Regions from separate parts of the Mesorhizobium sp. B4-1-1 genome, predicted to be linked through region 2. Evidence: predicted binding sites of a transcription regulator. Region 2 holds the regulator's gene; each other region holds the start of a gene.
What was found. The regulator LexA, encoded in region 2, represses DNA repair genes until DNA is damaged. The targets are predictions, from matches to a motif close to TGTTCNNNNTGTGTTCNG.
Positions count from the first base shown of each region.

Region 1: ruvC (crossover junction endodeoxyribonuclease RuvC) is a predicted target of LexA. The motif match lies at 1,969-1,986, and genes of this name have one in related genera.
Region 3: FJW10_RS18325 (DNA recombination protein RmuC) is a predicted target of LexA. The motif match lies at 2,346-2,363, and genes of this name have one in related genera.

Region 1 is NZ_VFTH01000017.1:66,144-70,196, forward strand. It holds gene FJW10_RS22210 (DUF1465 family protein) at 1-457, shown strand, start outside; gene FJW10_RS22215 (glycosyltransferase family 2 protein) at 766-1,830, shown strand; gene ruvC (crossover junction endodeoxyribonuclease RuvC) at 2,028-2,537, shown strand; gene ruvA (Holliday junction branch migration protein RuvA) at 2,548-3,168, shown strand; gene ruvB (Holliday junction branch migration DNA helicase RuvB) at 3,212-4,053, shown strand, end outside.
Region 2 is NZ_VFTH01000001.1:53,606-57,658, forward strand. It holds gene kynU (kynureninase) at 1-846, opposite strand, end outside; gene lexA (transcriptional repressor LexA) at 1,293-2,027, shown strand; gene FJW10_RS00275 (ComEC/Rec2 family competence protein) at 2,068-4,053, opposite strand, start outside.
Region 3 is NZ_VFTH01000012.1:148,266-152,318, forward strand. It holds gene truA (tRNA pseudouridine(38-40) synthase TruA) at 1-241, opposite strand, end outside; gene FJW10_RS18310 (N-acetyltransferase) at 265-771, opposite strand; gene fmt (methionyl-tRNA formyltransferase) at 768-1,703, opposite strand; gene def (peptide deformylase) at 1,762-2,292, opposite strand; gene FJW10_RS18325 (DNA recombination protein RmuC) at 2,396-3,649, shown strand; gene FJW10_RS18330 (GFA family protein) at 3,826-4,053, opposite strand, start outside.

The sequences.
Region 1 (4,053 bases), on a different contig from region 2:
GCCGCTCTACCAGGAAGGCATGGGGCTGGTCGAGCAGGCCGCCGAATATCTCGATGGCAAGGGCAGGCTCGAAGCCAAGAAATTGTCGCGCACGGCGGCGACGCTCTATGCGGCCGAGTCGATGCGGCTGACCACAAGGCTCATGCAGGTCGCCTCCTGGTTGCTTTTGCAGCGGGCGGCGAATTCCGGCGAGATGACGCGCGACCAGGTGGCCTCGGAGAAATCCAAGGTGCGGCTCGACACCGCCTCCGCGCATGACGAGGCGCTTGGCTGGAACGAACTGCCCAAGGATTTTCTGGACCTCGTGACGCGCTCGTTGCGCCTGCAGGCGCTGGTGCGGCGCATGGACGAGGAAATCTATGGCGGCGTCATCAACGACACGCATGTCCCCAGCCGGCGGGCCAACCCGGTTTCCGACCAGATCAGTCTCTTGAATACGGCTTTCGCGCGCGGCTGAAACCGCGTTTGCAACAAACGCCGCGACAGCGGCCCGCGGGAAGCGGGAACCACGTCGTTCAATCGAGGCGCGATCTGGCGAGCCGCGATCGTGGCCGCAAGTCGAGCGCCTGCGACCCCGACTGCTCTTCGATACTGCGGCAACCGTCGTTGCATCGAAGGCCATGCCGGCCTTCGCGAGAAATATTGCCCTTGTCTTGAAGCGATGGGCCCCTAGTTGGAGCCGTTCGCCGCAGCCGGGTCGACCCGAGCCGGTTTTGCAAGAAAATCACCGTCACTGTGACCAAAGCAGATTGCGAGGCTTGATCCGTGCATTCGCCATTGGACCGCATCCCGGTATCGATCATCATCCCCAATTACAACTACGGACAGTTTCTTGGACGCGCCATCGACAGCGCGTTGGAGCAGGACCACCAAAATGTCGAGGTCGTGGTCGTCGACGACGCCTCGACGGACGCGTCGGTGGCCGTCATCGAATCCTACGGCGACAAGATCCGCTCGTGCCTCAGGCGCAGGAATGGCGGACATGCCGCTGCGTTCAATACGGGGTTCGAGGCGAGCACCGGGGAGATCGTTCTTTTCCTCGACGCCGACGATTATCTCTATCCGAACGCCGTCTCCGAGGTCCTGGACGAGTGGGACGCGGATGTCGCCCAGGCGCAATTCAGATTGCATCTCGTCGATGAGGACCAACATATCAAGGATGTCTTTCCGCCCCCGGAACAGCCGTTCGACTCGGGCGACGTCGTCCCGGAATTGTTGCGCAAGGGGCGCTACCGTACGACGGTGACGAGCGGGCTGGCGTTCGACCGTGAGGCGCTGGACCCGATAATGCCCATGCCCGAAAGCGATTTCCGGCAAGGCGCCGATGGCTATCTCGCAACGCTCGCGCCACTGCACGGGGACGTGAAATCCATCGACACCTGCCTTGGCGCCTACCGCATCCACGGTTCCAACCATTCGGTCTTTGCCGAAAAGCTTGCCGAGCGGGCGCGCTGGCGCGTGGCGCATGACTTCCGGCGCCTTGAAGCCTTGTCCGACCGAGCGGCCGAGATCGGTCTGACCGTACCGCCGGATGCCGGCCTTCGCGATCCGGTTCATCTGGAAGAGCGACTGGCCTCGCTTTGCGTCGACGAGCCCCGGCATCCGGTCACGACCGACTCCCGGCTGGGGCTGGCAAAAGCGGGCGCCGCCGCCAGTCTGGAAATGGACGCATCCTGGCGGCGGCGGGCCGCGCTGGCAGCCTGGTTCCTCTGCATCGGGCTCCTGCCGCGGCGCATGGGAAATGCAGTCCTGGCATGGAAGCTGGTCGCGTCGTCGAGGCCGGCATTTCTCACGCGGCTGTCGAAAACCATCCGTCGCGTGACGAACTAAAGGCTTTGTTTTCATGCATGTCGCTATCGCAAAACCACTGCGCACTTTGCGCGACACGCATTAGGTCCGGCATTTCGGGCCTGCCAGCCCGTGAACGGCAGCTTGATGGGATTTCGAATGCGTTCTTAGGATCGCGATTGTTTCTGGTTTGTTCACATTTTGCTGGCATCGCTTGCCGCCACGGCTAGACTTAGCGCATGGGGGAAGCGATTCGCATCATCGGCATCGATCCGGGGCTGAGGCGCACCGGTTGGGGTATTATCGACAGCGTGGGCAATTCGCTGCGCTTCGTCGCGTCCGGCACGGTGAGGTCCGACGAAAAGGAGTCGTTGGCGACAAGGCTCTGCCAGCTGCATGACGGTTTGGCCGAGGTCCTGCACCAAGCCATGCCGCATGAGGCAGCGGTCGAGCAGACTTTCGTCAACAAGGATGCCACGGCGACGCTGAAGCTCGGCCAGGCGCGCGGTATTGCCATGCTGGTGCCGGCGCGTGCCGGGCTGGTGGTCGCCGAATATGCCCCCAATGCCGTCAAGAAGGCGGTTATCGGCGTCGGCCACGGCGAGAAGAAGCAAATCCATATGATGGTCAAGGTGCTGATGCCGAAGGCGATCTTCGATACCGACGATGCTGCCGACGCTTTGGCCATCGCCATCTGCCATGCGCATCACCGCCAAAGCGTCGCCTACCGGATGGCAGCGCTGGCGTGAGGGGACAATCATGATCGGCAAGCTGAAAGGCACGCTGGACGAGATCGACGAGGACTCCTGCCTGGTCGACGTGCACGGCGTAGGCTATGTCGCGCATTGCTCGGCGCGCACGCTGGCGTCGCTGCCATCGCCCGGCGAGGCGGTGGTGCTGTTCATCGAGACCTATGTGCGCGAGGACATGATCCGGCTCTACGGCTTCCAGTCGGCGCTGGAGCGCGAGTGGTTCCGGCTTTTGATGAACAATGTGCAGGGCGTCGGCGCCAAGGTGGCGCTGGCGGTGCTGTCGACGCTGGCGCCGGCCGAACTCGCCAATGCGATCGCGCTGCGCGACATCGCCATGGTTTCCCGCGCCCCCGGCGTCGGCAAGAAAGTGGCGGAACGCATCGTCACCGAATTGCGCACCAAGGCGCCGGCCTATGCGGGCGCGGCTAGCGGCACGATCGGCCTCAAGCAGGAACTCGGCGAAGGTGTCGCGGCGGCACCGATCACCGACGCTGTCTCGGCGCTGGTCAATCTCGGCTATTCGCGCGATATCGCTGCGAACGCGGTCGCGGCAGCGCTGAAATCGGCCGGCGAGGGCGCGGATGCGTCCAAGCTGATCCGCTTCGGCCTTAAGGAACTGGCGCGGTGAGGCGGCGCTTGTTCCATTGTCGGTCCTATGCAAGGAAGGCGGCATGAGCCTTTCGCCCCGCCTCATTGCCCCCGACAAGCGCGGTGAGGATGCCGACCAGACCTTGCGGCCGCAGTCGCTCGAAGAGTTCGTCGGCCAGGCGGCGGTGCGCGCCAATCTCAAGGTCTTCATCGATGCCGCCAAGGGCCGCGGCGAGGCGCTCGACCATGTGCTGTTCGTCGGTCCGCCGGGGCTCGGCAAGACGACCCTGGCGCAGATCATGGCGCGCGAGCTCGGCGTCAATTTCCGCTCGACCTCCGGCCCGGTCATCGCCAAGGCCGGCGATCTGGCGGCGCTGCTCACCAATCTCGAGGAGCGCGACGTGCTCTTCATCGACGAGATCCACCGGCTCAATCCGGCGGTCGAGGAAATCCTCTATCCGGCCATGGAGGATTTCCAGCTCGACCTGATCATCGGCGAGGGGCCGGCGGCGCGCTCGGTCAAGATCGACCTTGCCCGTTTCACGCTGGTCGCGGCGACGACCCGGCTTGGGCTCCTGACCAATCCGCTGCGCGATCGTTTCGGCATTCCCGTCCGGCTCAATTTCTATACGGTCGAGGAGCTGGAGCAGATCGTGCGGCGCGGCGCCCGCATCCTGTCGATGCCGCTTGGCGACGATGGCGCGCTGGAGATCGCGCGTCGCGCGCGCGGCACGCCGCGCATCGCCGGCCGGCTGCTGCGCCGGGTGCGCGATTTCGCCAGCGTCGCCGGGGACGGCCATGTCGACAGGAAGATCGCCGACGAGGCGCTGACAAGGCTGGAGGTCGACGCGCTCGGCCTCGACGCGCTCGACCGCCGCTATCTGTCGATGATCGCGCGCAATTTCGGCGGCGGACCGGTCGGTAT
Region 2 (4,053 bases):
CTGCGTGCCGCACAGAAATCGGCGGATGCCGGTGCCTGGCGCATAGGCTTGCTCGAAGGCGAACGGCCGTGCATGGCTCCACCACCCGCTGAGCGGCTGCCGCACATCGGCAAGATGCCGCTCGGCCGCATAGATGAAAGCAGGAGAACCCGGCCCGCCATTGAGATATTTATAGGTGCAGCCGACGGCGAAATCGGCGCTTGCCCTGTCAAGTTCTACCGGCATGGCGCCCGCGCTGTGGCAGAGATCCCATACGATCAGCGCACCGGCGTCATGCGCCATGCGCGTAAGCGCCGCCATGTCGCGCAACTCGCCGGACTTGTAATTGACGTGGTTGACCAACACCACCGCGACGCGTTCGTCGATCAGTTCCTCGATGGTCGGCGCGTCCACGCCAGCCAGGCGCAGGACAGCGTTCTTTCCGGTCGAGGCCACCCCTTCGGCCATATAGATATCGGTCGGAAAACTGTCGCCCTCGGCAACGATCACGGTTCGGTCCGGCCGCATCGCCATCGCCGCGTGCAGCACTTTGTAGATGTTGATCGACGTGGTGTCGCAGACCACGGTCTGGCCCGGCGCCGCGCCGATCAGGCGCCCGAGCCGGTCGCCCAGCTCGACCGGCATGTCGAACCATCCATCCTTGTTCCAGGCACGAATGAGGTCATGCGCCCACTCCTCGGCGGCTGCCTTGCGCAACTCGTCGAATGCGGCGTGCGAGGCCGCTCCCAACGAATTCCCATCGAGGTAGATCACCCCCTCCGGCAGGACGAAGCGATCGCGCAGGGCGCGCAGCGGATCCGCGGCATCCATCGCCTCGATCTCGGCGAGATCAGGAATTCCCCCCATCATGCTGCCGCCTCCATTTCGGCATGGCGCCTCACGCGGTTGGCCAAGGGCGGTTGTCTCACCACCGTCCATGCCACGGCAAGAACCTTCTGCGCCATGTTAGCTGGTCCATAGACGGCGAAGACCATGGATCGGAATCATTGCCGAAGTTGGCATTTTGGGTCCGTTTCGTTCACGGTGAAGCACATTCGCGCAAAGCCGAAGCGATCCCGCCCCCGCCTTTGTGGCGGTGGTGGACCGCGCTGCAGCTTGAGGAGGGCTGCAAAATCGAGCGGAATCAATGACACCGCCGACCTGGCTCGGCCGAGTATCGCTTGGATGCAACATTGTTTCCGAAATCTCAACAAATTCACTAAACTTTAAACGGTTGCGGAACACAACTGGAACAGATAGTGTTTGTTCTGGGTTTGTTTTTCTGATTCTGGTTTCAGAACCAAGGGGCCGCCATGCTGACGCGCAAACAACATGAACTGCTGATGTTCATCCATGAACGCCTCAAGGAGAGCGGGATTCCGCCGTCTTTCGACGAGATGAAGGAAGCGCTCGACCTGGCCTCCAAATCGGGCATCCATCGGCTGATCACGGCGCTGGAAGAACGCGGCTTCATTCGCCGGCTGCCGAACCGTGCGCGCGCGCTTGAAGTGCTGCGGCTGCCCGACTCGATCGCGCCCGGCCTGAATGCAGCGAGAAAGTTTTCGCCGAGCGTCATCCAGGGCGGCCAGGGCAATCTCGGCCGCCAGGTCAAGCCGGCCACGCCCTCGCGCACGCCGACACCCAGCAATGACGACGACGCTGTTTCGGCCGTATCCATTCCCGTGATGGGTCGCATCGCCGCCGGCGTGCCGATAGACGCCATCCAGCACCAGACGCATTCGATCTCGGTGCCGCCGGACATGATCATGGGCGGCGAGCATTATGCGCTGGAGGTCAAGGGCGACTCGATGATCGAGGCCGGTATCTTCGACGGCGATACCGTCATAATCCGCAACGCCAATACGGCAAGTCCGGGCGAGATCGTGGTGGCGCTGGTCGACGACGAGGAAGCGACCCTGAAGCGGTTTCGTCGCAAGGGTGCCTCGATCGCGCTCGAGGCCGCCAACCCGGCGTACGAGACCCGTATCTTCGGACCGGACCGGGTCAAGGTTCAGGGTAAGCTCGTCGGACTCATCCGCCGTTACTGAGCAGAACCGCGCGGCGGTCTTCGCCGGAACTGCGTGCCATCTATTCTGTAGGCTGCGGCGCGACCGCCGGCTTTTCCGGTCGTTGATAGGGCGGCAGCCCCCTCGCCTCACGCGCGTATTTCCGCTGCTCGTGCCAGGGCCGGTACGGTTCTTCGACCGCGTAGCGAACAGTTGGCCGCGCGGTTGCCGATTGCGGATCGAAGAAGATGGCGGCGCTGCCGTCGCGTGCCAGCTGCCGCTTGGTGACGACAAGCACGCGCGGATCGCGGCATGGGTTGTAGGCCGTGGCGTCGTCGATGACGATGAGGTCGGCGAAACCGCAAGCAGGCCGGGCGCTGGCGCGATTCTCGGCGAGCGCGACGATGGCGCCGGAAGGATGCCGGCCGATGCAGAGGTCGCCGGTGCAATAGAACGGCGAGCCGGGCGGCAGGTGGACGGGATCGGCGATGTCCATGGCGTCTTTGGCGAACGTCTCCGGCGGTACGATTTCCTCGGCTTTCAGCGCCCGTTTCCAGTTGTCGGTGGTGAACTCGTTGGAGCGCGTGCGGTTGATGGCAAGCTCGCCGCCGCCGATCGGCATCGCCACCAGATGCGCGTCCTCCGAGACAAGCACATCCGGGGCGCGGGCATGGGGAATGGCCAGCAGCGCGGCGAGCGCGAAGGGTATGGCGGCAAGCCTCAGCCAGGTGGTGGCCATCGTCGCGATGACCAGCGCGACCGTGGCCAGCAGCACCGACTGGATCGAGATCAGCCCGACGGCATCGACCGGTGAGCGCTCGGAGATCCACGCCGAGATGGCGATCATCGCCGTCAGGCCCTGGCCCATCACATAAAGGAATGGGCCGTCGAAGCCGAAGGGCATGGCCAGCGCGCTCAACACAGCAAACGGCATGACGATCAACGAAACGATCGGCATGACCGCCAGATTGGCCAGCAGGCTGAGCGGCGACACGCGCTGGAAGTGCCAGATCGCAAACAACAATGTCGCGCTGCCCGCGATGAGCGACGTTATAGCGGCGCCGCCCACTCCAACCGCCACTTTTCGCGACACGAAGCCGAGAAACGAACGCTTTGCCGGCGGCGCGGTCGTTTTGCCGGCGCGATAGTCGGCAAAACCGGCATAGGCGCCGACCAGCGCGGCGGTGGCGGCGAAGGACATCTGGAAGCTCGGGCCGACCACTTCATGCGGCGAGACAAGGATGACGGCGATGGCCGAGATCGCCAGGTTGCGCATGGTGAGCGCCGCGCGGTCGAAGAGCACGGCGGCGAGCATCACGGCCAGCATGATGAAACTCCGCTCGGCCGCCACCACGATGCCGGAGATCACGAGGTAGGCGGCGATCGAGAACAGCGCGATTGCAGCGGCATATTTCTTCACTGGCCGGCGCGACGAGAAATCCGGAAACAGCGCGAAGGCGCCGCGCAAAAGGACCATGATCGTGCCGGCGACCAGCGCCATATGCAGCCCGGAGATCGAGATGATGTGGTAGATGCCGGTCCGTCGCATCGACTCGTTGATGGCTTCCGGAATGCCGGCGCGGACGCCGACGATCAGTGCGGCTGCGATCTCGCCTTCGGATCCGCCGATGGCGCTCCTGATGTGATCGGCGATCCCTTCGCGCGCGTTTTCCACTGCCGATGCGACGCGCGCGCCAAAGGGCGCTTCCGCTGGCGCAATCAGCTTTGGATCACCCAGGAAAAAGCCGCTGCCGCCAATCCCGGCAAAATAGCTGTCGAATGAAAAGTCGTAGCTGTCCGGCCGAACCGGGCCGGTCGGCGGCAACAGCTTGGCATAGCCGGTCAGCATCGACCCGGCTGTCATGTCGGGCGGGATCCTGCGCGCCGAAAGCCTGACGCGATCCGGCGCGTAGTGCAGCTTCGGATGCTCCGTGGAAATCAAGTCGATGGTCAGCCGGACCCGGCCATTGGCCATCGCCTCGGCGGTGACGAGGCGGCCCGTCAGCCGTGTCTGGATTTCCGAACCCAGCATCGGGATTGCCATCCGCCAGGTCTCGACCTTGGCCGC
Region 3 (4,053 bases), on a different contig from region 2:
CGTTCACCGCATCGCGCACCTTGTCGCCCGACCACGCTTTGGCCAGGTCGACATGCGCCACCTGGGCAGTGGCGTGCACGCCGGCATCGGTGCGGCCGGCGGCACGTATTCTCACGGCCTCGCCGCAGAACTTTTCGATCGCCTGCTCGATCGCCTGCTGCACCGAGGGCTGGTCGGCCTGATGCTGCCAGCCGGCGAACTGGCTGCCGTCATATTCGATATCGAGCCGAAAACGCGGCATGCCAGCTGTGCTTTCGCCTTGACCTAGGCGGCTAAAGCGGTGAAGGCTGAAGCGTAGACCAGCTTGCCGGTCTCGGGCGCGTCGCCCCAGGCCAGCGCCTGCAGCGCCTCGCCCTGGTACTCGCTCTCGAATCCTGCGGCGCGGGCATGGCTGTAGCCGAAGCGGCCGTAATAGACCGGATCGCCCAGAACCACGGCCAGCGTCTCGCCGGCTTCCTTGAGGCGGACATGCGCCTCGCGGATCAGCGCGCCGCCGATACCAGTGCCGTGGAAAGAAGGCTCGACCGCCAGCGGCGCCAGCGCGACAGCGGCGAACTGCTTGGCGCCGTTCTGCACGAAAAGCCGCGAGAAAAGAATATGGCCGACGACCTGGCCGTCTTCCTCGGCAACCAACTCGACGACGGCATCGCCGCCGGTGACAAGGGCATCGACCAGGCCGGCTTCCGCCTGCTGGCCAAAGGCATGCTCTTCGACGAGGCGGATCGCCTCGCGATCCCGCGGCGTCGCCGCGCGTATCGACATCATGCTCATGTGAGTTTCGTTCCTTTTTCGATCTTGGCTCCGCGCAAAAACTCCTGCGCGGCGGCAGGCTTTCCGCCCGCCCGTTGAACTTCGACCAGGCGGACCGCGCCTGTCCCGCAGGCGACCGTCAGCCGGTCATCGAGAATTCCTCCCGACTCGCCGACGCCTTCCGAGAGCGTCGAGCGAAGCAGTTTCAGCCGCTCCATGCGGCCGCCAATTTCGACCTCGCACCACGCGCCCGGAAAGGGCGAGAGGCCGCGAATGTGATCGTGGACTTCGCCAGAAGGCCGCGTCCAGTCTACGCGCGTCTCCGATTTATCGATCTTTCGGGCGTAGGTCACCCCTGCCGTCGCCTGTTGGGTAAATGTCAGACAATTTATCCCCAACTGGGCGAGCGCCTCAACCATCAGCGAAGCGCCCTGAACCATCAGGAGGTCGTGCAATTCGCCGGCCGTCATATTGGGTGCGATGGCCACTTTTTCAACCATTGCCACCGGCCCGGTGTCCAAACCTTCTTCCATGCGCATGATCATCATGCCGGTCTCCGCATCGCCGGCCATGATCGCGCGCTGGATGGGAGCAGCACCACGCCAGCGTGGCAAAAGCGAGGCGTGGCCGTTCAGACAACCCAGCCTCGGTGCGCCCAAAACGGCTTTCGGCAACAGCAATCCGTAGGCGACGACGACCGCGACATCGGCCCGCAAGGCGGCGAAGGCCTGCTGCTCGGCCTCGCCTTTCAGCGATGTCGGCGTGCGCATTTCGAGCCCTAGCCGCTCGGCCTCGCGCTGCACCGGCGAGGGCGTCAATTCCAGCCCGCGCCGGCCGGCGGCGCGCGGCGGCTGCGTGTAGACGGCCGCGATCTGGTGGCCGGCCTCGGCGATGGCGCGCAAGGTCGGCACGGAAAAATCCGGCGTGCCCATGAAGATGACGCGAAGCGGCATGACGTCCTGCGATCCTGTCTCGTGGCAGTTCCAGGTGCTCGCGCGGTCCAGACCGCCCCTAGCCCACCATCTTGCCCGGCACCTTGTCCTTGGCGAGCTTCTTGAACTTCCTCACCACCATGTCGCGCTTCAGCTTCGAGATGTGGTCGATGAACAGCACGCCGTTGAGATGGTCGATCTCGTGCTGCAGGCAGGTGGCCATCAGGCCTTCCGCCTGCATCTCCTGCAACTTGCCGTCGCGGTCGAGATACTTCACCCGCACCGAGGCCGGGCGCTCGACCTCGGCATAATAGTCTGGGATCGACAGGCAGCCTTCCTCATAGACGGAACGCTGGTCGGAACTTTCGAGCACTTCCGGATTGATGAAAACATGCGGCTCCGGCGGCTCGCCTTCCTTGGCGAGGTCGATGACCAGCAGCCGCCGCGGCTCGCCGACCTGGATCGCCGCAAGGCCGATGCCCGGCGCGTCATACATGGTGTCGAGCATGTCGTCGGCCAGCCTGCGCAAATCGGCATCGACGCGCTCGACCGGCTCGGAAACCTGGCGAAGGACAGGATCGGGAAGGATGATGAGAGGCTTGATCGACATGGCGTCTCACCTAAGACCTCGCTCGAAAAGCGTCAACCGGGGCATCTTTGGCTTGTTCACGTTTTGATCTGTGCCAGAAGGCCGAATCGGTTATGCTGCCCAAATGAACGACATGACCTCCATGCTTTCCGAGCCCATCGCGCGGCTTGGCGCCACGACCATCACGCTTGGCCAGGCGCTGGCTTTCGGCGCAATCCTTCTGCTTGCGCTGTTCGTGGCGCTCGTGGTCGCCTTGTGGCGCGCGGCCGGTGCGCGCGCGGTGGCGGCCGCCGAAGCCGCCGACCATGCCCGCGATGCCGAGGCGAGGATGGCCGACATTATGCAGGCGCAGGCCGAAATGCAGGGGCGCATGGGCGCGATCGCCGAAGTTTTTGGGGCGAGGCAGGCCGAGCTCACCCAGTCGCTCGGACAACGGCTCGACGCCATGACCGGGCGTCTCGGCCAGACCATGGCCGAGCAGACCAAGTCGACGCATGAGAGCCTGGCCAAGCTGCAAGAGCGGCTGGCGGTGATCGACACCGCGCAAGGCAACATCCAGTCCTTGGCCGGCCAGGTCGTGCAGTTGCAGGCGATCCTCTCCAACAAGCAGACGCGCGGCGCCTTCGGCCAGTCGCGCATGGAGGCGATCGTCGCCGACGGCCTGCCGCACGGCGCCTACGAGTTCCAGGCCAGTCTGAGCAATGGCAGCCGGCCCGATTGCCTGGTGCGGATGCCCAACGGCGCGCCGATGCTGGCCGTCGACGCCAAGTTCCCGCTCGAAGCCTGGAGCGCCATCCGTGCCGCCGAGGGCGCGGACATGCAGAAGGCGGCGGCGCAGGCTTTTCGGCGCGACATCGAGGTGCATATCCGCGATATCGCCGAAAAATACCTGATCCAGGGCGAGACGCAGGACACTGCCTTCATGTTCGTGCCGTCGGAATCGGTGTTCGCCGAAATCCACGAGAATTTCGAGGCGGTGGTTCAGAAGGCGCATCGCGCCCGCGTCGTCATCGTCTCGCCCTCGCTGCTGATGCTGTCGATCCAGGTCATCCAGTCGATCCTGAAGGATGCCCGCATGCGCGAGCAGGCGCATCTGATCCAGGGCGAGGTCATCCGGCTGATGGAGGATGTGGCGCGGGTCGACGAGCGGGTGCGCCGGCTGCAGACGCATTTCGGCCAGGCGACCAAGGACATCGACGACATCCTGGTGTCGACGTCGAAAGTGACCAAGCGCGGCCAGAAGATCGAGGCGCTGGAGTTTGCCGAGGGCGAGGCCGAGCCGCCGCGCAACGGGCCGGCCAAGGTCGAGGCCGGGGCGCGCGTGGCCGATTCCAAGACCGGCCAACTCAGGCTGCGCGTCGTCGAAGGCGACGAGTAGTCGCTCGACGCCGACGTTGGAACGAGCGATTCTTCTTTCGCTGGCAAGGTCGCATACCTTGGAGATTGGTCAGAACGCCCATCACTTCGTCATCCTCGGGTCAAGCCCGAAGGGTGACGAAGGCGCCGAAGATTCGGCCAATCGCCAAGGCCCGCGCCAGCGGGCCGATCCGATCGCTATTGCTCTTCCGTCGTCGCCATGCCCTCGAATTCCGGAAGCCAGCGCAGAGCCGACCGGTGCCATTTCTGCTGTCTGGGAACCAAGTCCTGACGCTGCCGCGCGGTCCCGACCCTGATCCCATAAATCTTCGGACCATCGCCGACCGACGTTGCATAAAGATGCGAGCCGCAGTCGGCACAAAAAGCCTGGGCGCGCCTGGCGCCGCTTGCCACGACCTTGATGTA